One region of the Cellvibrio sp. PSBB023 genome, then DNA from elsewhere that is predicted to be linked to it. Evidence: predicted binding sites of a transcription regulator. Region 1 holds the regulator's gene; each other region holds the start of a gene.
The links. The regulator sigma-54, encoded in region 1, starts transcription at its own class of promoters, with help from an activator protein. The targets are predictions, from matches to a motif close to TGGCACANNNNTTGCNNT.
Positions count from the first base shown of each region.

Region 2: the regulator sigma-54 is predicted to act here: its motif matches at 3,071-3,088, upstream of fliD (flagellar filament capping protein FliD).
Region 3: the regulator sigma-54 is predicted to act here: its motif matches at 3,628-3,645, upstream of B0D95_RS12860 (choice-of-anchor A family protein).
Region 4: the regulator sigma-54 is predicted to act here: its motif matches at 4,888-4,905, upstream of flgA (flagellar basal body P-ring formation chaperone FlgA).

Region 1 is NZ_CP019799.1:2,114,304-2,120,314, forward strand. It holds gene B0D95_RS09370 (HAD family hydrolase) at 1-172, shown strand, start outside; gene lptC (LPS export ABC transporter periplasmic protein LptC) at 177-788, shown strand; gene lptA (lipopolysaccharide transport periplasmic protein LptA) at 775-1,335, shown strand; gene lptB (LPS export ABC transporter ATP-binding protein) at 1,341-2,066, shown strand; gene B0D95_RS09390 (RNA polymerase factor sigma-54) at 2,220-3,872, shown strand; gene hpf (ribosome hibernation-promoting factor, HPF/YfiA family) at 3,973-4,263, shown strand; gene ptsN (PTS IIA-like nitrogen regulatory protein PtsN) at 4,335-4,784, shown strand; gene rapZ (RNase adapter RapZ) at 4,797-5,666, shown strand; gene B0D95_RS09410 (HPr family phosphocarrier protein) at 5,670-5,942, shown strand.
Region 2 is NZ_CP019799.1:1,025,488-1,031,498, reverse strand. It holds gene acnB (bifunctional aconitate hydratase 2/2-methylisocitrate dehydratase) at 1-2, shown strand, start outside; gene B0D95_RS04660 (cytidylyltransferase domain-containing protein) at 60-749, opposite strand; gene fliD (flagellar filament capping protein FliD) at 895-2,961, opposite strand; gene B0D95_RS04650 (flagellin) at 3,222-5,006, opposite strand; gene B0D95_RS04645 (flagellar protein FlaG) at 5,440-5,832, opposite strand; gene B0D95_RS04640 (flagellin) at 5,894-6,011, opposite strand, start outside.
Region 3 is NZ_CP019799.1:2,934,581-2,940,591, forward strand. It holds gene ilvA (threonine ammonia-lyase, biosynthetic) at 1-58, opposite strand, end outside; gene rpiA (ribose-5-phosphate isomerase RpiA) at 200-874, shown strand; gene B0D95_RS12855 (methyl-accepting chemotaxis protein) at 957-2,576, shown strand; gene B0D95_RS12860 (choice-of-anchor A family protein) at 2,640-3,581, opposite strand; gene tsaA (tRNA (N6-threonylcarbamoyladenosine(37)-N6)-methyltransferase TrmO) at 3,905-4,639, shown strand; gene B0D95_RS12870 (DUF4197 domain-containing protein) at 4,658-5,380, shown strand; gene serA (phosphoglycerate dehydrogenase) at 5,594-6,011, shown strand, end outside.
Region 4 is NZ_CP019799.1:1,002,356-1,008,366, forward strand. It holds gene B0D95_RS04540 (glycoside hydrolase family 2) at 1-1,517, opposite strand, end outside; gene B0D95_RS04545 (arabinogalactan endo-1,4-beta-galactosidase) at 1,560-2,657, opposite strand; gene B0D95_RS04550 (flagella synthesis protein FlgN) at 2,927-3,403, opposite strand; gene flgM (flagellar biosynthesis anti-sigma factor FlgM) at 3,506-3,826, opposite strand; gene flgA (flagellar basal body P-ring formation chaperone FlgA) at 3,991-4,785, opposite strand; gene B0D95_RS04565 (chemotaxis protein CheV) at 4,965-5,921, shown strand; gene B0D95_RS04570 (protein-glutamate O-methyltransferase CheR) at 5,974-6,011, shown strand, end outside.

The DNA of each region.
Region 1 (6,011 bases):
ATTGGCATTCACGGTAGCCAATGCCCATACCAGTGTCGCCCAACGCGCGCACTGGCAAAGTGCCGAGCGTGGTGGCGAAGGCGCCGTGCGTGCTGCTTGCGACTTGATTATGCAAGCACAAAATACATTTGATGCTGCCCTGAACACCTACCTCATTGGAAACAGCCACTGACACCATGACTCTTTTGCAGCGCGCCCAATACCTACATCAACACATTCCAGGCCCCTGGCTAATCGCTTTCGTCCTGCTAGTGTGCTTCTTTGCCTTTTCGCTCCGCCAAAAGGACGATCCGCAACCTGCCACCTACGATCCACGCGGCTTTCCCCAGTACTATATGAAGTCGGTAGAAACCCGCGAATATAATTTGGGTGGTCAGTTGCGCTACCAACTCACTACACCGCAAGTTACCCACTTTCAACTGCAATTGGATGCACCATCGGCGGAAGACTATACCCACATAGAACAACCCGTGATGCTATTCCTTGATGTCGATGGCGGTGCTCCCTGGCAGGTTACTGCCAATACCGGGCGCAGCGAATCCAATGGCCACTTGATTCGTTTGCTCGACGATGTATTGATTCAGCAACAAACCCACAGCAATGGTTTGGTTCGCATCACCACTACCGAACTTAACTTGCACACCAATACACAATTCGCGCAAACCGACAAAGCTGTTAACATGCGCAGCGCAAAAGGCCAGATGGATGCAATAGGAATGGAAGCCGATCTGGCAAAAAGTTGGCTGACGTTAAAGTCACAGGTTAAGGCTGCTTATGAACCACGCTAAAATTCCGCTCAACATATTTCCCCTACTTATCAGCCTGTTATGTGCCAGCACAGCGTGGGCATTGCCCACCGACAAACATGAAACCATTCGGGGCTCTGCTGATAACCTGACCGTCGACCAGAAAAATGGTGTGGCCACCTACACCGGCTCTGTTGAGATTCGCCAAGGCTCACTCATCATTAATGCCGACTCCATTATTATTCACACCAATGCCGAAGGTGGTGTGGAAAAAATGATCGCCACAGGTAGCCCGGCAAAATTCAAGCAGCAACCCGATGCTGAACAGGGGATTGTAACGGCGGCAGCCAAGCAAATTACCTACACCCCCAACAATGAACACCTGCTATTAATAGAGGATGCATCCGTTGAGCAAAATGGCGCCGTCATGAGCGGCCCCCACATAGATTACGATTTAGTGAAAGAAGTCATGAAGGCAGAAGGCGGCAGCATTAAAGGTGAAGGGCAGCGAATTGAAATTGTTATCCCCCCAAAAACTGCCAGACCAGCAGAGCCACAAGCTTCCTCATCCACTGCCACCGATAACTGATTCCTATGCCTAGTTTGCACGCACGCCACCTCGCCAAAAGCTACAAAAAACGCAAAGTCGTTATCGATGTATCAATCACCGTAGAAAGCGGTCACATTGTTGGCTTACTGGGCCCTAACGGCGCCGGAAAAACCACCTGCTTTTATATGATTGCCGGTCTGGTACCAGCGGACAATGGCAGCGTACTGATTGATGATCGCGATATTACCCAACTCCCCATCCATGGCCGCGCCCGCGCCGGAATTGGTTATTTGCCGCAGGAAGCTTCTATTTTTCGCAAACTCACCGTCGCCGATAACATTATGGCGATCCTCGAGACCCGCAAAGACCTGAGCCGCGAAACACGCCTTGAAAAACTGGAGGCACTACTCAATGAGTTTCATATCACCCACATTCGCGATAGCTTGGGCATGGCCCTCTCTGGCGGTGAACGCCGTCGCGTAGAAATTGCGCGCGCGCTGGCAACTGACCCCAAGTTCATCCTGCTTGATGAACCCTTCGCCGGGGTAGACCCCATTTCCGTAAATGACATCAAAGAGATTGTCCGACACCTCAAAGACCGCGGCATCGGCGTATTGATTACGGATCACAATGTGCGTGAAACCCTGGATATCTGCGAAACCGCCTACATAGTCAGCGAAGGTCATATTATTGCGGAGGGCGATGCTGATACTGTCCTCAGCAATAGCAAAGTCCGCGAGGTTTACCTGGGCGAACACTTCCGGCTGTGATGAAATCCCACCAACAAACAGCTTGACATTTAAGTTTCTTTATACTCTAGGCATAAAGCTTGCTTACAGATGTTGCTTGCGGCGCAAACCCTGACTAAACTCCACCTAACAGATGTTTTCCATCCCGCGTTATAAGGGTTTGTTGCTACAACAATGAAACAATCTCTCCAGCTTAAACTCGGCCAACAGCTGACAATGACCCCCCAATTGCAACAGGCAATTCGCCTTCTGCAACTGTCCACACTGGATCTACAACAGGAGATTCAGGAAGCCCTCGAATCCAACCCGATGCTTGAAGTTGAAGAGAGCTTTGACTCATCAGCCAGCAGCACCGATTACGAAGGCAGCGAACAAGACAAGATTGACTACACCCGCCAACAGGAAATTGCCGCTGAATCCGGCACCGACAATAGCGCGGACTTTAGCGCAAGCGATAACTTCTCCTCAGCGACCAGCGACAACTTCAACGAGCCCGGCTATAGCGAAACCGAAAGCTTTGGTGACAGCGAAGGCTTTACTGATGGGGAATCCTTTGGCGATAACGATGTCTATGGTGAAGGTGAGAGTTTTAGTGCCGACAGCGGCGACTGGAGCGATTCAATCCCCAGCGACCTGCCTGTAGACACCAGTTGGGACGATGTTTACCAAACCTCATCCACCGGAAATTCCAGCAATTACGACAACGAAGACAGTGACTTTGAAAGCCGTCGCGCAGTAACCGATTCACTCTACGATCACCTGATGTGGCAACTCAACCTGACACCCATGTCTGATCGCGACCGGGTTCTGGCTATGGCGATCATCGACGCAGTTGAGCCCAGCGGCATGCTTTCCATCACCCTTGAAGAAATATTTGAAGGCATGCGCGGTGATTTTGAAGAGCTGGAGCTGGATGAAGTTGAGGCCGTTCAACACCGCTTACAGCAGTTTGATCCCTGTGGCGTTTGCAGCCAGAATCTCTCGGAATGTTTATTGGTGCAACTGCAGCAATTCGACCCGAAAACACCTTTTTTGGATTCAGCAAAGCTGATCGCCAAACAGTATTTGCCCTTGCTGGGAAGCCGCGACTACCGTCAATTAATGCGGCGTACCAAATTGAAAGAGGCGGAATTAAGTCAGGCAATCGCTCTTATTCAAAGCCTGAACCCGCGCCCGGGCGATATTATCGCCAGTGGTGATACCGAATATGTAGTACCGGATGTATTTGTAGAAAAACGCGATGGCCGCTGGATTGTTGAACTGAACCCGGAGATAGCACCACGCCTGCGGATCAATTCCAACTACGCTTCCATGGTGAAGCGTGCCGATTCAAGTAGCGATAACACGTTTCTCAAAGATAACCTGCAAGAAGCCCGCTGGTTCCTGAAAAGTTTGCAGAGCCGCAATGAAACCCTACTCAAAGTAGCAAGCTGTATTGTGGAAAAACAACGTGGCTTTCTTGATTACGGCCCCGAGGCGATGAAACCACTGGTGCTGCACGATATTGCAGAAATTGTAGAGATGCACGAATCCACTATCTCGCGCGTGACTACCCAGAAATACATGCATACCCCACAGGGAATCTTCGAGCTGAAGTATTTTTTCTCCAGCCACGTGAGTACTGACAGTGGTGGCGAATGTTCCTCAACGGCAATTCGCGCCATCATCAAAAAATTGGTGAGCGCCGAGAACCCCAAAAAACCGTTGAGTGACAGCAAGATTACCGACCTGCTCGCCGAGCAGGGAATACAAGTAGCTCGTCGGACCATTGCGAAATATCGCGAATCGCTGAATATTCCGCCCTCCAACGAGCGTAAAACAATTTAATTCCTAGCCCTATAAATACGAAATTCGGAAGAAAAATCATGGATGAGCTGTTGGGTTGTGGTAACCACAACCATTTTGTTTCTATCGAGAGGAAGTATCTATGCAAATAAATATCAGTGGTCATCATCTGGAAGTTACCGATTCGCTAAGAGACTATGTCAGTAGCAAAATCGAGCGCTTAAGCCACCACCACGATCGCATTACCAGTACGCATGTCATCCTCTCTGTCGATAAATTAATTCAAAAAGCAGAAGCCACTATTCATGTCAGCGGTAAAGATTTATTTGCCGATGCTACCCATGAGGACTTGTATGCTGCGATTGATTCTCTGGCCGATAAATTGGATCGCCAACTGATTAAACACAAAGAGAAGATGCGCAGCCATCGTTAACCCACGCTATGCAGCGGCCCCAGTGGCCCGCTGCATTCAACATTGTGAGATTCCTGGTAATCACCCTAGCCATGCAAATTCAAACTCTTATCAGCCCTGGCCGCACGCTGTGTGGTATCGAAGGCGGCAGTAAAAAACGCGCCCTGGAACTATTGGCAAACGCCATTGCACAGGATGTCCCCGGTATTGATGCGGACGACTTGTTTCGCCGCCTGATTGGCCGCGAGCGCCTTGGCTCAACCGGTATTGGCCACGGTATTGCCATTCCCCATTGCCGGGTAGAGAACTGCAGCGGCACTATAGGCGCACTGATCACCTTGGTAGACCCGATAGACTTTGACGCCATAGATTCACAACCCGTTGATATTCTGTTTGCCATGCTGGTTCCCGAAGACGCGCATGACGAACACCTGCAAACACTTGCCGCGTTGGCGGGTGCACTCAACAATGCCGACTATCGCCAGCGCTTGCGCAATGCCGATAGCGATGCAGCGCTTTATCAAGCAGCGATAACCCCCTGACAGGTTAATAACATGCATCTGGTGATTGTGAGTGGGCTCTCGGGTTCAGGAAAAAGTACAGCGCTTCACGTCCTTGAGGATGTGGGGTTTAACTGTATTGATAACCTGCCAGTCAGCCTACTGCCTGCACTGGTGGCACAAATACAAATTCACAAGAATGATCAGCAGCGTTTTGCAATCGGCATTGATGTGCGCAATGCCTGGCAAGACCTGAGCATATTTCCGCAGATGATCAGCACGCTGAAAGAGGCTCACCTCCCCTTTCAGACCTTGTTTCTGGATTCACAACCCGCTGTACTGATCCAGCGCTTTAGCGAAACGCGCCGCAAGCACCCACTATCGGATAAGCATACTAGCCTTGAAGAATCCATCTCCGCTGAACAGCATCTGCTGGAGCCTATTCGCGACTGTGCCGATCAGGTGATTGATACCAGTCATCTGAATTTGCATGAATTGCGCGATCTGGTGAAAGAGCGGGTGGTAGGCCGTAGTGAATCCACCATGGCAATCCTGTTTGAATCCTTTGGCTTTAAACACGGTGTGCCCGTGAATGCCGACCTGGTATTTGATGCACGCTGCCTGCCCAATCCTCACTGGAAGCCCAATCTGCGCCCGCAGACGGGTCAAGATCAGGAAGTGATTGAGTTTCTGGAAGAGCAAGTTACAGTCAAGGAAATGTATGATGACATTGAACATTATCTGACGCGTTGGTTGCCGCGCTATCAAGCGAACAACCGCAGCTATATTACGATTGCTATAGGCTGTACGGGCGGGCAACACCGCTCGGTGTATCTGGCAGAACGCCTGCAGCGTCATTTCAATCAGAGTTTTAGCGATGTGCAGGTGCGCCATCGCGATATCAACAAACACAAAAAACACTAAACCATGCCAATCGAAACGCTCGACATCATTAACAAGCGTGGGCTTCACGCGCGCGCCGCCGCCAAGTTTGCCACCCTGGCTAACCAATTTCAGGCCAGCGTTCAGGCTCGTGTCGGTGAAGGCCTTTGGGCTGATGCCAAAAGTGTCATGTCATTAATGCTGCTTGCCGCCAGTTGTGGCAGCCGTTTGGAAGTCAGCACTGAAGGTGCTGATGCCGATGCCGCGATGAATGCCATCAAGACACTGATTGCCGATCGCTTTGATGAAGGCGAATAAATACTCTATTGTTAAGCCAAAGCGGTTGTAGCTACCGCCGTTGTGCACTAAGCTGCGCGACCTTTTACC
Region 2 (6,011 bases), 1.1 Mb from region 1:
AAAGGTAAAGCAAGACTCATGTCTTGAACGAAAAAACCCGCTTTTAAAAGCGGGTTTTTTTATTGCTGCACCTGATTGCGCAGATAGGCTTCCGCTCGCTTAATGTCATCCTCTGTGTGAATTTTCAAACTCTCTGTTTCTGACATTAAATAAGGAATCAGATGGCTGTGCGGAATCGACTCTTCCCGTAAAAAATCATCCACCTTGAAAATCGCAATGGCGTCATTCGGCATGTACAGTGACGGTAGAGCCTCGCGGTGCATCAGGCCCGCATGTTCACCCGCTAAAAGCTGCAAAAACTCATTACCACCCACATAAGCACGCCTATATTGATTACTGATTTCGTACACGCTAATCAACCCACGGCAACAGGGAAAATCACGATATTCCGCCAGCGCCTCCACAATATGTTTTGCAGTGCGCAGTGGCGATGTGGGCTGCAGCAAGATAACAATATCCTTGCCCGCCGGTTTTATGCGATGGATAAACTCGCCAACCACCGGATCCAGTGGCGAGTCATCCCGCGCCAAATGATGATCGCGCTTGATTCGCTCAGCACCATAATAATGGGCCATCGCCAGAATTTGATCGTCATCGGATGACACATAAACAGCATCTACCACTCCCGATCCATGAGCTGCATTCAAGGTATAAGCGAGCAATGGCTGATCCAGCAAAGGCTGAATATTTTTCTGAATAATACCGGTAGAGCCACCACGGGCAGGCACTAAGGCAAATACACTAGACATAGCGACTCCAGAATTCTGGCTTGCTATTAGGAGCGGCAACATAAGCTGCCAAAGAACAGACACTATAAAGAATAGATGAGTTTGTGGGATAAGAAAGCGTTCAACCCAAATAGCCGAACGCCAGTTATTCGATTAAGGGCGGCGATTAGTTTTTTGAGGTAAATGGCAATCTGTCGACCAGACCATCCAAAAAGCCACCAGTAGTATTGAGTGAGCGCACAATGGCTTCCATTGCCTGAAACTGCGCCATTAACCGCGCGCGATAGGCTTCACTGCGGCGATTTAACGCCTCCTCGTCTTTTTCTACACGCTCAATATCTTTACCGATATTTTTTTCGCGCTCGGAAATCAAACCAGAGGTTTTCAGGAATTCATTTACCAGGCTGCTTAACCCACCGGCAAAACCGCGGGTAAATTTCAAGGTCGTGGATGTTGTTCCCGGCTCCACCAACATACTCAAACCTTCTGCTTTGGAACCTATCGCAGGAAGCAGAATATTGCCGGAGCCAAATGCCTCAACACCATCAATGGTACCGGCAACATCAGTACCGCTGGTCACAACAGCGCCATTAGTCAGACCAAAGTCAGCCAGCATATCGGCGCTAACCGCAGTAAAGTTCACCGTACTGGTCGCACCATAAGTCGCCGAGGTAAACACCAGTTTCCCCCCCTCAAATGCGACGGACACGCTTGCTTTAGCCGCCTTAAGGTTGGCATCAAGGTTAATCAAACTTTGTAAGTCCGCAGCAAGCTCAGCACCAGATGTATATTGCTTTCCATCTGGCAAACTAATGGCATTGGATGCCACACCGTTCAATTGAAAGCTAAAACTGTAGTCTTTTGTTCCGCTACCAATAGCCGCCAGATCGACAGGGTCAGTGGTGGTCAAGGTCCCCTTTGAGGGCTGCTGGGTAATCACTACTTCATAGGAACCAGGCTGGCTTCTTGCAGTGAACTTGGTGACTTCAATGCCAGGAGAGGAAGATGAGGCCTTGGGGATAAACAGATCACGAACAAAGTCAAAATTCTCGTCTATTGCTGCACGAAACCCGGTTTTCTCTTCCTCATAAATTTTGAGTGTTCCATCGATTTCTGTACGAATACCCAAGCTGGATAAATTAGCAAAACCATCAGTGAGACCTGGAACGGCGCTGGTTAATGCACTACGAATATTTTGCATCAAGTTTTTAGCCAGAGGATCTTTATTAAGGCTACCGTTTTCTTCCAGCTCCGGGTTGTAGCCAACTAGCAATTCGGTTTCCGCTTTAAAAGTATTGTAGGCAGCCACAAAATCACGAATGGTTTTCTCTGCAACGGATTTATCTTCAGAAATAATAAGGTTTATGGTTTCACTGGAAGAACTGGCAAACAAGTCAAACTCAAGACCATCAATAACGTCAGTCACATGGTTTGATTCCCGGCTAACTTGCAAACCATTAATACTAATTAGCGCATCACGCCCTTCTTGTTGTTGCGCAAGGCTTTTGGATGTTTCATTGAAATTAAAGGCCGCCAACCCCAAGGAACCAGAGTCTTCGGTCGCGACAACCTCTATCTCATTTTTAGCGCCCGTACTGGCGGTTAACAGTAATTTATATCCGCCACCATCGCTCACAATTGTGGCCGTTACACCGAAATTTTCTTTATTGATAGCATCGCGCAAGCCCGTCAGGGAATTGTTGGTATCATCAATCGTAATGGTTGCGCCCGTTTTAGTAGAGTCCACACCAAATGAGGAGCCATCAGATGCCCAATCCCCTAGACGGATAACGAGGGTACCCTTACCTACCGGACTGCTTGTTGAACTAAAACTACCCGAACTCAAGGACTGTGCCTGCGCGGTTTGCAGTACTTTTAATTGATAGCTACCAGCGACCGCTTTTGAGTCGAGCTTGGTGATACCTAATAATTTGGTGTCAGGTACAGACAGGGCTTTGGCATTAAAAGTGTCCGCGCTCCCCAAAGCGGCAGCGGCGGTCTCGAGTTTGGCAAGTGAACTGCGGAGTAAACCGTAATCGGAAATTTGGGTTTGTAGAAGTGTCTTTTTGCTGGTTAACTTCTGTGACTGAACCAGTTTGCTCGCTTCGGTCAGTTGGTCGGCCAGCTTATTGCTGTCAATCCCTGAACCTGAGCCCAAGGCACCAATGATACTGGAACCGATAGATCCATTATTGCTTGTCGCATTGGATGTACTGGATGTACTGGTCACCATAGACGCCTCCACACCTTAAAATTACCGCTATACAATGTTAGCGGCAACCAATGGGTAAACTTTAGCCGTTTTTGCCGCTTTTTTCTTAAAAATATTACGCTCAGTTACTACAGCACAAAGTACGCCAATACTCACAAAAAACACACTAATACCTCCCTTATTTCTTTCACACAGAAGAAGTATTGCACCCTCAGTGGAAAATGAGACATAAAAAAGCCGCAGTGAGAGCTGCGGCTTTTTTAGCAAAACATAAGACACAATTATCTGAGCAGTGATAACACCTGCTCTGGTCTAGCATTCGCCTGTGCCAACATCGCAGAAGCAGCTTGCTGCAGAACCTGAGCGCGACTTAATGCTGCTGTTTCGGCGGCAAAGTCAGCATCGGTAATACGAGAGCGCGATGCAGAGGTTTTTTCCGAGACGTTTGCAAGGTTTGCCATGGTGTGATCCAGGCGGTTATTCACAGCACCCAAATCTGCACGAGTCGCGTTTACCTGCTCCAAGGCTTTATCGACAATGCCGATTGCGCGCTGCGCACCTTCGTAAGTGTCAATTTTGATACTGGCGACACTGCCAACACCTTCGGTGGCATTGCGCTCTTTAAAGCCGGTTACAGCCAATACATCAGCAGCGACAGCGGTATCACCATATTTAATGGATATTTCTTCACCATTCGCAGAACGCAAAGCGATGCCATCAGTACCATTTGCAAAGGCCACAACCCCTGTTTTATCCGATGACAAGTTGATCACACGAATAGCTTCAGCAGCAGTACCTGCAGCAGTGGGAACCGCAGGCTGAAGAGTGATTTTGCCAATGGCAATGCCATTAATAAGCAAATCACCTTCTTGCAGGATACCCGGTGGGCCAGCAATATCTACGGCACTACCCAGCAAGTTGCCATTAGCGTCCTGCACATCAATACCCAAATCACTAATTCTTCCCGCGATAGCCGCAGTCACTGGTGTAGTACCAGCCTGAATAGTGACGCCTTGCTTTTCTGCACTTGTATCATTGAATACAAGCGCAAAATTATGATGTCCAGTTGTAAGCCCTGTTGGACTCGCTGTTGTAGCAGGCACAGTTTCAGTAATGGTTAATGATGATGCGCCAGGAGCGGTAAGCACCAACTTGCCATTATCACCCAGAGTAGCCTCAATAGCCGTTTCAGAATTAATCTTAGCGACCAACTCTTTCATGCTGTTGGTACCGGTAATGGTATAGGTTTGCGTCAAACCATTGCCATCCCTCAACTCCAACGTCAGCGTTTCAGAAGGCGATCTGAGCACACCAGAGCCAGCAGTATCTGCCGCCACTTGCACCAGAGATACAACTTCTGCACCCTTGCCCTTCAAATCACTATTAATACTTGCCAGAGCTTCATTCAAGGTGTCAGCGGCAGGAGTAATCGGCTTGATGGCCGTTCCATTCACAAGAAGATCACCGGCCAATAAGGCATTTAATGAAGCAATTTCAGTGGCATGCGATGTGCCAACACCAGTGACAGATTCCCCCACGATATCACCCGAGGTACCGCCCATACTGGTGGTTGAGAAAGAACCAATGCTGACATCCATGGTTTCATTTGCTTGCGAACCTACCTGCAAGAAAGTTTTACCCAAGGTGCCATCCAGCAATTTCTGTCCGTTAAAAGAAGTGGTTTCAGAAATACGATCCATTTCTTTCTTCAACTGCTGAACTTCAGCATCCAGGGTTTTGCGGTCTGCATCGTTATAGATACCGTTCGCAGACTGGATTGAGAGTTCACGAATACGCTGCAGCATATTGGTTACTTCTTGCAAAGCACCTTCTGCTGTCTGAACCAGTGATACGCCGTCATTCGCGTTGCGGATCGCTTGATCCAAGCCACGAATTTGAGAGGTCATACGGTTTGAAATCGCCAAACCGGCGGCATCATCTTTTGCCGAGTTAATACGTTGACCAGAAGACAAACGCTCTGTCGCTTTATCGAGCGCGTTGCCAGAGTTCATCAATTGACGCTGTGAATTCAAGGAAGCGACATTGGTGTTAATGATTAAAGGCATAATAAATCTCCTAATGATTGTTCCTGTTCACAGTTGCGTGTGCTGTGACAAGCCGACTGATGAAGCCCAGAAACGGCGGCAACAATGAATTGCTCAGTTTGTGAGAACTTCGTGGCAAGACTGGTAAGAAATGGATACCAACAGGATTTCTATACGGGTCGCCTGAGAGGGCTTTTGCACAGACCGTGCCAAGAACAAACAGCAGGAATATTGGTGGAGGAAAGCGGGATTACAAACCAGGAAAAAATAGGCAGAAAAAGGATGCGGCGCACCTGAAAAACCAGGGGATTTAATATTAAAAATAAAGATTATTGGTAAGCAAATCCACCAAAAAAATGCAAAAAAAAGAGCAGCGATTGCTGCTCTTTTTTTATCAGAAGCGTGCTAAAACTGCACCCCAAAAACTCAATAAATCACTGATTTAAAAAGACATTTAGGCCTGCGCACTGATCAAACTAACCGGCTCATCCGGGGTAAGTTGTTGTGCCAAATGCAAGAATACTTCATCGGGTATTTGGCGAATAACTTCTTGCGTACTTCTATCCAACACCTTAACTACGGTCTCGCCTGAACTCGGGTCATAAGTAAAATTTAAATCCCGTTGGGTTGACTGAATATATTCATTCATCTGTGCAACGGCAGCCTGAACTTTCTCTTGAACCGCTTGAGAATTGACGGTCTCTACGGCTACAGGCTTTGCCGCTTCGGCAATCGGCGGCAAATCATTGCCGGTTTTTTGACCTTGAGCACCGCCAACCAACGACGAAGCCGATACAGATTTAACCTGCACCGGTCCCGCGGCTACTTTAGTGATCTCATTCATCATTAAGCCCTCACTGAAACCTCCTTCGGGTTAGCGGTTGGCTAACCCGAAGGAAGTTATCACCTTATCTCAACAGTGACAGTACTTGTTGTGGACGAGCATTAGACTGAGCCAACATCGCACTCGCCGCTTGTTGCAATACTTGTGAACGGCTGAGGCTTGCAGTTTCAGCAGCAAAGTCA
Region 3 (6,011 bases), 820 kb from region 1:
CTACCGCCAGATCGTAGATGCGGGCGTTGAGGATGCGTTTTATGTAAGTTTCAGGCATGGGAATTCTTGCGTTAGCGAGTGGATAGACGAATCAGAAGAATTAAAAAGTCACCGCAGTGTAAACAATTTAGCCGCTGCTGGCACGGCGAAAATCCGTATAATGCTGCAAGATTTTGACCTCTTTCCAGCAGAGACCACCATGACACAAGACCAACTCAAACAAGCCGTGGCGCGCGCCGCGATTGAATACATCAAACCCAAATTGTTTAGCGACTCCATTATCGGCGTCGGCACCGGTTCTACGGCGAACTTTTTTATCGATTACCTGGGCGAAATCAGCGATCGTTTTGCCGGTGCCGTGGCCAGTTCAGATGCCTCCGCTGCGCGCTTGAAAAAGCTTGGCATTGAGGTACTGGATTGCAATTCCGTGAGCGAGTTGGTGGTGTATGTGGATGGCGCCGATGAGAGCAATGCTTATCTGCACCTGATCAAAGGCGGTGGCGCCGCATTGACGCGCGAAAAAATCGTGCGCGCGGTTTCCAATGAATTTGTGTGTATCGCCGACGAAAGCAAATGGGTCGATGTGTTGGGCAAATTCCCGCTGCCGGTGGAAGTCATCCCCATGGCGCGCTCCTATGTCGCCCGCGAACTGGTCAAGCTGGGCGGCGCACCGGTCTATCGCGAAGGGGTTGTCACCGACAACGGCAATGTGATTCTGGATGTATATAACTTGCAGATTATTGACCCGGTCAACCTGGAGATCACCATCAACCAGATCACCGGCGTAGTCACCAACGGCCTGTTTGCGGCAAAGGGCGCAGATGTGCTGTTGCTGGGCACCAAAGACGGGGTTAAAACGATTTTCCCTCGCTAAACTATATCAAAGCGCGCGGCCACGCTGGCGCGTTTTGTCTCCTATACTTGAAGGACTCCAGTCATTTTGAAGGCCTTCTATCATGCTTAGTTTTTCCAGTATCCAGGGGCGCCTGCTGTTTGCCGTTGGCGCAGGCATCATCTTATTTGTGATGATCAGCGGCATCGCTATTTCACTACTCAGTAACACTATCACCGATTACAACCGCCTGATTGCAGGGTCGGTGGCGCAAGAGCGCAGCATCAACCACATGAACTTCCAATTTAAAACCCAGGTACAAGAGTGGAAAAATGTGCTGCTGCGCGGCAAAGACCCGCAAAAACTCACTCAATACTGGACCCAATTCGAAACACTGCATCGGGATATCCAACAACAAGGCGCCCGCCTGAAAGCAGATTTACAAGGCGAAAGCCGCGCTAAAGTGGAGGCCTTCCTTGCCGCACATGAAACTGCCTTTGGGCGCTACCAAATCGGATTGCAGGACTTCAAAAACGCCGGTTTTGACCCTGCGGCAGGAGACAAGGCTGTCGCAGGTATTGATCGTGAGCCGAGCAAATTACTGGAAGAATCTGCACAATTCATTAGCGCCCAGGTTGCCAGTGATACGGCAACCAATGTCGACGCCAGCAAAAGTGTCTCTTTTTGGGCCAGTGCGCTAATCCTTCTGGGCGGTATTCTGGTGGCTTTTCTGGTGCTGGTGATCCTGCGCAAAAGCCTTATTAGCCCCTTGGCAAATATCAATAATCACCTCGCTGTACTTGCCAGCGGAAACTTTCGCCAGAGCCTGCAGTTCAGTGATGGGGGAGAGTTGGGCAGCCTCGCTAAAAACATTAAGCAAGTGCAACACAGTATTGTGCAAGTCGTCACCACGGTACAAAACTCAATGCAGAAACTGGCCGATGCCTCCAACCAAATAACCCAGAGCGCGTCAGCTGTTGCGCGCTACACCGACCAGGCGCACCACTCTACCGATCAGGTGTCTGCCGCTATCACCGAGATGACCGCAACTGTGCAGGAAGTGGCAAGCAATGCCGGTGGCGCGGCTGATGCTGCACAACATGCCGACCACAATGCGCAGCAGGGCCTGAGCATCATGGGCGGCACACTCGACGCGATCAACCAGTTGAGCCAAGAGACCAATAAGGCTGGCAATGCCATGGCTCAACTTGAGGAGGATACCAACCGCATTGGCAGTGTCCTGGTGGTGATTAAAAATGTAGCCGAGCAAACCAACCTGCTCGCCCTCAACGCTGCGATTGAAGCTGCGCGCGCAGGAGAACAAGGGCGCGGTTTTGCGGTAGTGGCCGACGAGGTACGCTCACTTGCCAAACGCACGCAGGATTCCACAGCGGAGATCCAACAAATTATCGAAGCGGTACAAAAAGGCGCGCTGCATGCAGTAACCGCCATGAAATCCAGCCAAAGTAAAACAGCGGCAACACTGGAAATGGCAGGGCGTGCGGGGCAGTCGATCACCCAAATCACTCAGGCGATTACCGCGATATTAGGCATGAATATGCAAATTGCGACCGCCGCCGAGGAGCAAAGCTATACCGCCGAAGAGATCAACAAAAATATTATTCGCCTTGTAAATCTGATTGAGAGCCTGAATCAGGATGCACGCATGTCTGAGCAAATAGCACTACGATTGGATGACACCACCAAAGATCTGGAAAATCAAATCGCACACTTTGCCGTCTAGGAATCGTACCCATAAAAAAACCGACCGGGTTTGTAGCCCGGTCGGTTTTTTTATGGGCGGAATTTAGCGGCGACGCAGACGGCTTAAGCCGATCAACCCCAAACCACTCATCAGCAAAATAAGGATGGATGGCTCAGTTACCTCGGTGGTTGGCGGTGTGTAGCTCCAACTGCCTTTGTGGATTTCACCATTGCCCACATAAGACCTGGCCGCAACCGCGCCATCCAGATTGGATTTAGTGTCAATAGTGGCGTTCAGTGCAAGAATGGAACCATACCAGGAATCGCCAAAGTTCAAGGTGGTCGCCTCGTAGAAATTCCACAGCACATTGTTGAAGTTGTTGCGGAAGCTCTCGGTGCCATTCTTGGTATTACCGGCGGTAAAACTGGTGCCGGAAACATTAATGACAACATTCAGCGCCGTGGCAAAATCCATATCCAGGCTCCACTGGGGGCCAGCCAATTCATCAGCGGTGATGTTAAACACGACCAAATCAGTTGCGCTGCCGGTGTAGCTGAACTTCTTGTTGTTCATATCACCAATCAATGCCGTGTTATCCGATGTGCTCAACCCTTTGTAGTAAGCGGATTCCGCTTGCAACTGGGATAATAAAACTGCCCTTTCTGCCGTTAATGAATTATCGGTTACTTTTTTCACGCAGCCGTCAGGCGTCAACCCGGCGCCGTTACAAATATTGGTCGGACCGGAAAAGTTGCCTTGGTAGGCGAGATAACCGCGATCGATATGGGTGCCGTTATTGCTTTTAAAGTTACCGACAACCTTGACCGTATCGGCGGTGGAATTAGCCGGTTCCTTTTGCGCAAAAATAGAGGCGTTAACAACGTCGCCACCAATAAAGGCCTTGCCTTCAATGTGGCCGCTGCCGCCAGACACATTCAAATCGCCAAACAGAATCAGATTGTAGTCGTTCAATGGGCCAGCGCTGGCGAGCGATGAGAGGCTTCCAACAAGAGCGATAGCCAGAAATTTGGAGTAAAAAGCCATATAAAACCCTTTTGTAGTAATGTCGGACTCTAGAACTGACTCCGGTAAAGCACATTCCATGCCCGTTTTATTTTTCCCTTTAGCATCAATAATTCACCCATTTTTGTGTGATGCACCTCACAATAAGCTGTCAATTTTACCGACACCCATAAATTGACAGCGAAAGACAATATGTTGACGATAGCGCCACGCAATCACTTATCGCCCTGCGACCTATGCAGTAGAGCACCTGTCACCACCCACCTCGATTGCAAATAAAGGTTGAGCTGCCACGCACTTTTGCCTAGCCTTGGCAGCCTGTTTCACTCCCGCGCGATTCCGTTATGGATTTTTCCTTTCCCGCCATCGGCATAGTTCACTCCTGCTTTAAGGAGAAATTTGGCATACCGCGCCAACCGGGCTTGGCGCCACTGGCCAGGGCTGAAATAGAACTGCTGCCACCTTATGATGATCCGGACGCGTTTGATGGCCTGGAAGGCACCAGTCACCTGTGGATTCAGTTTGTGTTTCACGCCAACAAGTCCACCAATAAACGCGATAGCTGGAAACCCAAAGTCAAACCGCCACGTTTAGGCGGCAACAAAAGCCTGGGAGTTTTTGCCACCCGCTCCCCTACTCGTCCGGCGCCTATCGGCCTATCGGTAGTGCGTTATGAGGGACTGCAACAGCGCGACGGAAAATTGTTTGTTGCCATCAGCGGGGTGGATCTGCTGGAGGGCACGCCGGTATTGGATATCAAACCCTATGTGCCCTATGTGGATTGCGTAACCCATGCCCACAACCATTTTGCCGCCCAGCCACCGGCGGCGATTGCGGTGGAGATACCGGCAGACCTTGCAGCTATCTGTTGCGATTACCAGCAAACAACAGGCATTGATCTCGCGGGCTTAATCACCCAGGTATTGCAACAAGATCCACGCCCTCAGTACCAACAACCAGAGCCTGAGCGAGTGTATGGCATGAAACTGCTGGATCTGGATGTGCGTTGGCGCTACCGCACCGACTGCCACCCCCATCGAATTCACTTATCCGCCCTCTTACCGGGCGATATTGTTTAAACCACCGAGGAACACACTATGAACTTTGCTCGCACTTGCTTGTTATTAATGCCACTGAGCCTTGTCGCCTGTAACGCCACCCTGCCACAAATGGCCGAGACAGGTGCCGCAGTGGCCAGCGCTGCGGGTTATAACAACCAGGCACAACTCATTCGCGGCATCAAGGAAGCACTGGAGCTGGGCAGCAGCCGCGCCGCCAGCAGCCTGTCAGCCACGGGCGGCTATGCCAATAGTTCGCTCTATCGCATCGAGTTACCGGCAAACTTGCAGCCAATCGCTGGCACTTTGCGCCAAATGGGACTGGGTAGCCAACTGGATCGCGTAGAAGGATTAATGAACCAGGGCGCGGAAAAAGCTGCCGTGGAGGCTCAGGCAGTGTTTATCGATGCCGTACGCAATATGAGCGTCACCGACGCACTGGGCATTATTCGCGGCTCCAACACCGCCGCCACCGATTACTTCCGCACCCAAACCGAAGCCAGCTTGCGCCAGCGTTATCTGCCCATCATCAAGCAAAACTTGCAGCAAATCGGCTTCTATAACCAGTATCAGCAGTTGCTGGGCACTTACAACATGCTGCCACTGGCCAACAAGCCCAGCCTGGACCTTGAGCAGCATGTACTGACCATGGCGCTCGATGGCCTGTTCAAACAAGTCGCTGTGGAGGAGCAACTCATCCGCAAAGATCCGGTAGGGCGCGGCAGCCAGATTATTGGCTCGGTGTTTAACGCCACCAAATAATGGCAATCACTTCCGTATTGCCCTGAATATTCCCGTCAAAAACACCCGGTGGCCGCTGTGCCACCTTCGGTTTTAAGTGGCGCAGTGGTATGATGCGCGCCTTTTTCAGCCTGTCGGCACCTGCAACCGACCCTTTCGTCTCCCGTTTGATGCCCTAGCTCCGCGAGACGCGCTGCACGCCTTTCTCACTTTAAAACTTTAGGAGTTGTTCCCATGAGCAAGACCTCGTTAGACAAAAGCAAGATCAAGTTTCTGCTGCTGGAAGGCGTGCACCAATCGGCGGTGGATACCCTCAATGAGCAGGGCTACACCAATATCGAGTACCTGAAAACCGCGCTGGGCGAGGATGAGCTGATCGCGAAGATTCAGGATGCTCACTTCGTCGGCCTGCGTTCGCGCACCCAACTGACCCGCCGCGTATTTGAAAATGCGCCCAAGCTGATCGCCGCTGGCTGTTTCTGCATTGGCACCAATCAGGTGGATTTGAAAGCAGCGCAAGAACACGGCGTGGCAGTATTCAATGCGCCCTACTCCAACACTCGCTCGGTGGCCGAACTGGTTATCGCCGAAGCGATTTTGTTGCTGCGCAATATTCCACAAAAAAATGCGGTCTGCCATCGCGGCGGTTGGG
Region 4 (6,011 bases), 1.1 Mb from region 1:
TTTGCCCATGCACTTTGATTTAAGCCGGCATTCATCGCGTAATATTCCCAGTCACCATATTCACTGACGACGTAAGCCTTGGTTGGAGTTTTGTAATGCTCCAAGCGGTGTTGGCGTGCTTGCAGGTAAATATCGTAACCATATTCTTGCCAGCCCGCCGATAAGGCGCCGGGGTATTCTTGTTGGATAATCGTGGTGAGTGAGTCGATAAAAGGCTCTGTCATCCAGGATTCGTTCAGTGAGCACTCCCACGCCATCACTGACGCATGATTGCGATCGCGACGAATCAGATCGCGACACGTTTGCTGGATTTGTGCTTGAAATGCGGTGTCTTCAGAAAAATATTGCCAACCCAAAATGGCATCGAGCAACACCAGGCCCAATTCATCAGCCGCGGCCATAAAGGCAGGTGAGTGAGGGTAGTGTGAGAGTCGTACATAATCAAAACCTGCCGATTTTATTTTTACGGCATCGCGATAATCCGCTGCATCGGAGGTTGCATAGCCTATGTAGGGATATTCTTGATGACGATTTACGCCGCGTAAAAATGTTTTCTCGCCATTGATATGAAGTTGTCCCTCAGCCCATTTGAACTCCCGAATACCAATGCGTGTAGTGTGTTCATCAACGAGTGCATCGCCTTCATAAACACGTGTTACAAGGTTGTATAAATTGGGGGCTTTAGGCGACCAAAGTCGTGGGTTGTTAAGAGTGAATTCAATGGTGTTTTCTGCATCACTATTGCCATTAATGGTTTGTGATTCGCTGGTATGTTCGGCAACAGATTTGTCTCCATCCATGAGTTGTTGCACTACACGAAATACTTTGTTAGCGGCGTTTTTATTAACCAAGTGGGTTTGTACGTTCAGGGTTGCTTGCGTCGCATTAACCTGCGGGTAGCGAACGAAAATGCCGCCGCTTGCCGCCTTTCCAGCGGCAACAGCATCGCTGATGTGCAAGTCATTATCGATTTGTAAATAGATGTGGCGATAAATACCGCCATAAGTATTGAAATCCAAATCGTGTAACGGTTTTGGGCCTGTTACCGGGTTATCTCGGTTGTCCAGCCGAACCATTAATTCGTTAGGTGCATCCCAATTTAATTGTTGGGTTAAATCCACTGAAAATGGTAGGTAACCGCCAACATGGGTTGTTAGCTTTTTACCATTCAACCACACATCCGCAACATTCATGGCTGACTCAAATTTCAAACGGATATGCTTTCCTTTCCAGGCGGGTTCGGTAGTAATGGTTTTTTTGTACCATGCGTCGCCCTGGAATTGAGCATTGACTACCAGTGGTTCAATTTTAGGTGTGTGTGGAATACTGACATTTTCCCACTCGGTTTGTTGTTGTGCTGCTGTGAGATCAAGCGCTTTTTCACTGCGAAAAAATTGCCAGCCCTGATCAAAGAGTGCATCGCTCACAAGGTTTGTGTTGGGCGTTGGGTTTGGTGAGCAGGCGGCTAGTAAACAGCACAGCACCAGTGCGCCAAGGTGTGATAATTGTTGATTCATTGTTCGTCTCGCTTTTCAATATTATGTCAGTGTAATAATGAGTTAGTTGTCGTTTTTGTTGGAGAAAAATAAGAACGCGGGCAACGCTTTATTGCCATTGCCTGCATCAAAAAATGTTGCGTTTTCCCAGTGTGAGCCTGTTCCCCACAGGGTTTTACATTTAGTGCTCACCCATGCCGGTTCCCAATACACAACGCCCAAACCGCCTGATGTTTTTACCAGGTTGCGCAGTGTTAATAGGTAGCTCGCTTGCCCCTTGGGTGTTGCTGGAAAATTGCGTTGTATAGCGGTTTTGCCAAGTACATTGGCTGCTTTGTCGAAATTATTTAAGGTGTAGGGGTAGGCTGTTTCGACAATAAGAACATCTTTTTGATAATTTTGCCTTAAGGTTTTTATCGCATTTGGTAGTTGCGGTAATTGATAAGTAGACCACTGTGGATAATAAGAGAGGCCAATAATGTCATAGTCAAGTACACCGTTTTCAGTGGCTTGCTTAAACCACCAGAGTGCGTTTTCCGGTTGGGCGATATGCAGCACTATCTGGATGGGCTTATTGGATTTTTTACTGTAATCGCGCACGGCTTTTATGCCGCTATTCAATAGGGTGGCGTTACGCGACCAATCAGGAATGCCTTTTACCAGCTTGTCTTCATGTTGCAATATTTCGATATTGGTTTCGTTGCCAACTTGAACCAGGTCGGGCAGGGCATTGTGTTCGTCAAGTGTTGCAAGGGTTTGTGTTGTGTAGTCGTATAGTGTTTGCGCCAGTTCACCTGTGTCGCTAATGTGTGCCCAGGCTTTGGGAATAAATTGTTTTTCGGGGTCGGTCCAGGTATCCGAGTAATGAAAATCCAACAGGGTTTTCATGCCGCTGGCTTTTGCGCGTTGCAGGGTTTTGGTGGCATCTGCCAGATTGGAATAACGTGTCCAGTCCGGGTTATGCCATAGGCGCACGCGAATCAGATTGGCTCCTTTATTGGCGAAAAGTACGAACGGATCCTGACGTTTACTTTTGTCGTAATATTTTGCGCCGCAGTCCTCCATCTCATTAACGTAAGACAAGTCTGCGCCCAGGTAAAAGGGTGTGCTGGCATCGGCGGCTAACACCATGTGATTAAGCAGGCAAAGTAGTATTGCCATGGAGTATTTCATTATTTGTCTGCCTTTATTGTGCTGTATGCCGTTGGCATTCAGTGTGGTTCCAGGTTGTTAGTGGCGGTTAGGGTGGGCTGGTGTTGTGCATCCGTGAAATGTAGCTCTTAACGCTATAAATCATATATATATTCTAATATTAGCGATTTGAGAAAAGATGTCAATACAAAGCCAGTGCCTTGTGTGTGCAGGTATTGTGGGCTGGAGGGGGGATTGGCCTGCAGTGCGCGCGCAGGCCGGGGAAGCTGTTTTGCGGATTAAGCCTTCGCGACAGTGAAGGAGGAGGTTTGCTCGGTTTTGAGACCTTGTGCGGTATAGAGTGAGGCTGTTGCAACTTTGCCGCGTAAGAGGTTGAGCAGGTGATTCAGGGTTTGTTGGGAGCGGGCAATCATTTTGCCATTAATGTCATTCAGTTCCTGGCATTCTTCAAACTCGCCAATCAGGCGCTGCCAGTCTTCGCGCAGTGGCAAAGTGGCCGTATTGCGTTGGAGAAAAAGATCCCATCCTTCTGCATTGGCGGGCAGGTTCAGCGCATTGAGCACTTTCTGGCGCTGTTTGCTGTTATGGCCGAGCTGGTTTACGAGGGTAGTTTTTTGCTCGGCGATAATGGCCAGTTGATCCTGCTTGCGTTGTGCCAGTTGTTCGCGCTCATCAATTAACAGTTGCTTTAATTGTTGAATTGCAGCGGAGTCCTGCGCAAGCATTTGGCGCAGTAGTGTGATATCAAGAGACATAGCAACCTCTTTTTTAATAGGCCCTAAAAGGTGGGCGGGTAATAAATCAACGCAAATCACAAGATGGCGCAGGGGAGGCGCGTACTTGCGTTTGCATTGGGTTTAGCCGAGCAGATCGTTTTGCTTGAGCATATTCTCTGCGATACGTTCCGGGTTTATTTCAAAGCGTCCTTCTGCAATAGCGCGACGAATTTCTGCAACCTTTTCAAGGTTTACATCTGGTGCGCTATTGATCTTGCTTTGTAGCCTGCCGAGTGTTTGCGCCTCCTGGCTCAATACAACCTGGTCGCTTGCCGTTTGGGCGGCCGGTGGCGATGATTTTGTCTCGGTAGTTTTGGCATCTGCCGTGGCAGGTGCAGCAGGTTTGCTACGAGCGCCCTTGGCATTGACCGAGTCAAGCGAGTTGTTGGTGTTAAGAATCATGTTTTTCCCCTTGGTATCATCGGGCCTGTATGCCGGATGACTGTTAATCTAAAAGTCGCGGTTGCTATGTCGTGACATTTGGGAGTCCCGGTTTAAGGTTCTCCTGTTAAGGATATCGGCCAAGGCCGGATTAACTTTAGCAACATTTTTTAAAAAACCCAGGCCTATAAGGTTTGTACAAGCCCTTGATTTAAAACGACTCCCGTGACAATGCGATCTGATGAGCTATTGCGCACCCTGATTTTCTGGCCAAGCCGACCATCTGCCAATGCAACGCCTGAGCTGACCACTTTGATAGCGCCAGCCTGTGCTTGTAATGTGACTATCTCGCCGCGCTTGATCGCGGTGGGGGCGTCCAATGAGCTGGTTTTGAATGCCTCGCCTTGCCCTATATTTCGCTTTGCCTCTTTACCGAGTATTTGCTCCCTGTCCAAGGCATAGCCTTGCCTGATGCTGCTGACATTGGTCAGGGTGTTGGCTAGATGGCTATCATTTATATGTTCACCGCGTGCAATAGTGCGTGCTGCAACGGGGATTTGCCGGTAAATCATGACCTGTGCAGGGACATGGACTGCCCAGCCTTGCGGTGTTGGGCAGCGTGTTTGGACGCTAATGCTACCGCCAAGGCCTGTTGAGTCTTGCAGGTTGAAATGCAGCGGTTCCGCACAGGCCTCAAGCCGCAGGCGGCTATCAAGGTTGCCAACCTTAATGTCCAGTCGTTCATGGGGCTCTTGGGCATAATGCGTCGCCAAAAAATTGGCAACATCTTGTTTCAGTGCCAGAGGCGAGTAGATTTGTGCGTTAGCGGTCATGCTGGGTAACGCGATGAAAAGGGCGCCAGCCAGATATTTAACCCCTGCGGCTGAATTGTGGGTGCGTTTTTGCGCGAGCGCCCTGTTGGCGGGGATGCTCGGTAAAAATTTCCGTAAGAAATTGCTGCAAAAACTAGGAAGTTCCATATTTTGGCCTATCCTCAAGGGTAAGAACCGAGTGTCACTCGCTCTATTAAATTAACGACTAAAGTCTGACACTTTTTTGCCGCTAAGCTTCTTAAATGACATAAAGCAAATACTGTGCCGCACGCTGCAGTTCTTGTAAGTGATGTCTTTGCTGACTTTTCAATCAATGAGGTAATTGCATGGCTGGGGTAATGGATAGTGTCAATCAGCGCACACAACTGGTTGGCCAAAATCGTCTTGAACTATTGCTGTTTCGCCTGGGTGGTCAACAGTTGTACGGCATTAATGTGTTCAAGGTGAAAGAAGTGCTTCAGTGTCCACAGTTGAATGCAATTCCTGGCCGCAGCTCGGTTGTTCGTGGTGTTGCACATATCCGTGGTGGCACCTTACCGATTATGGACATGAATCTGGCCATAGGGCGCCGTGAATTGCCCGATATAGAAAGCTGTTTTGTTATCATTACCGAATACAATCGCACGGCCCAGGGTTTTCTGGTTCGCTCTGTGGAGCGCATCGTCAATATGAACTGGGGGGATATACATCCACCGCCTAAAGGTGCAGGTAAAGAGCATTACCTGACGGCAGTCACCCAGGTGGATGGGCAGTTGGTTGAAATTATCGATGTGGAAAAAATTCTGGCTGAGGTATCGCCTGCGCGCGAAGAGGTGAGTGCCGGCGTGATTGAGGACGGTATTGCTGATCGCGTAGTGCAGAAGCATGTCCTGATCATTGATGACTCAACCATCGCTCGCAAGCAGATACAGCGTGTTATTGAAGGGATGGGCATCAAAACCACCCTGAAAAAAGACGGGGCAGAGGGCTTTAATTATCTGCTGGATCTGATTAAAGCCGGTAAAGATCCCTACGCTGAACTGATTATGATCATTTGCGATATTGAAATGCCCGAGATGGATGGGTACACCTTTACCGCAGAAGTGCGGAATCATCCGCAGTTGAAAAATCTCCACATTATTTTACATACCTCACTGAGTGGTGTGTTCAATGAAGCGATGGTGCGCAAGGTGGGAGCAGATGATTTCCTTGCTAAATTCCATCCTGATGAGTTGGCAAAACGGGTAAATGATCGGGTGTTGTCGATGACGGGCGAAAGTTTGTTGCCGCCTGAAGAGGTGTGAGTTTGTATTGCTGTCGCAATTGTGCGGCAGCAATTGTTTTTATTGAGAGTCTATGAGTAATAAGCCAACCCCTTTTTCCAAGCCGCTCGG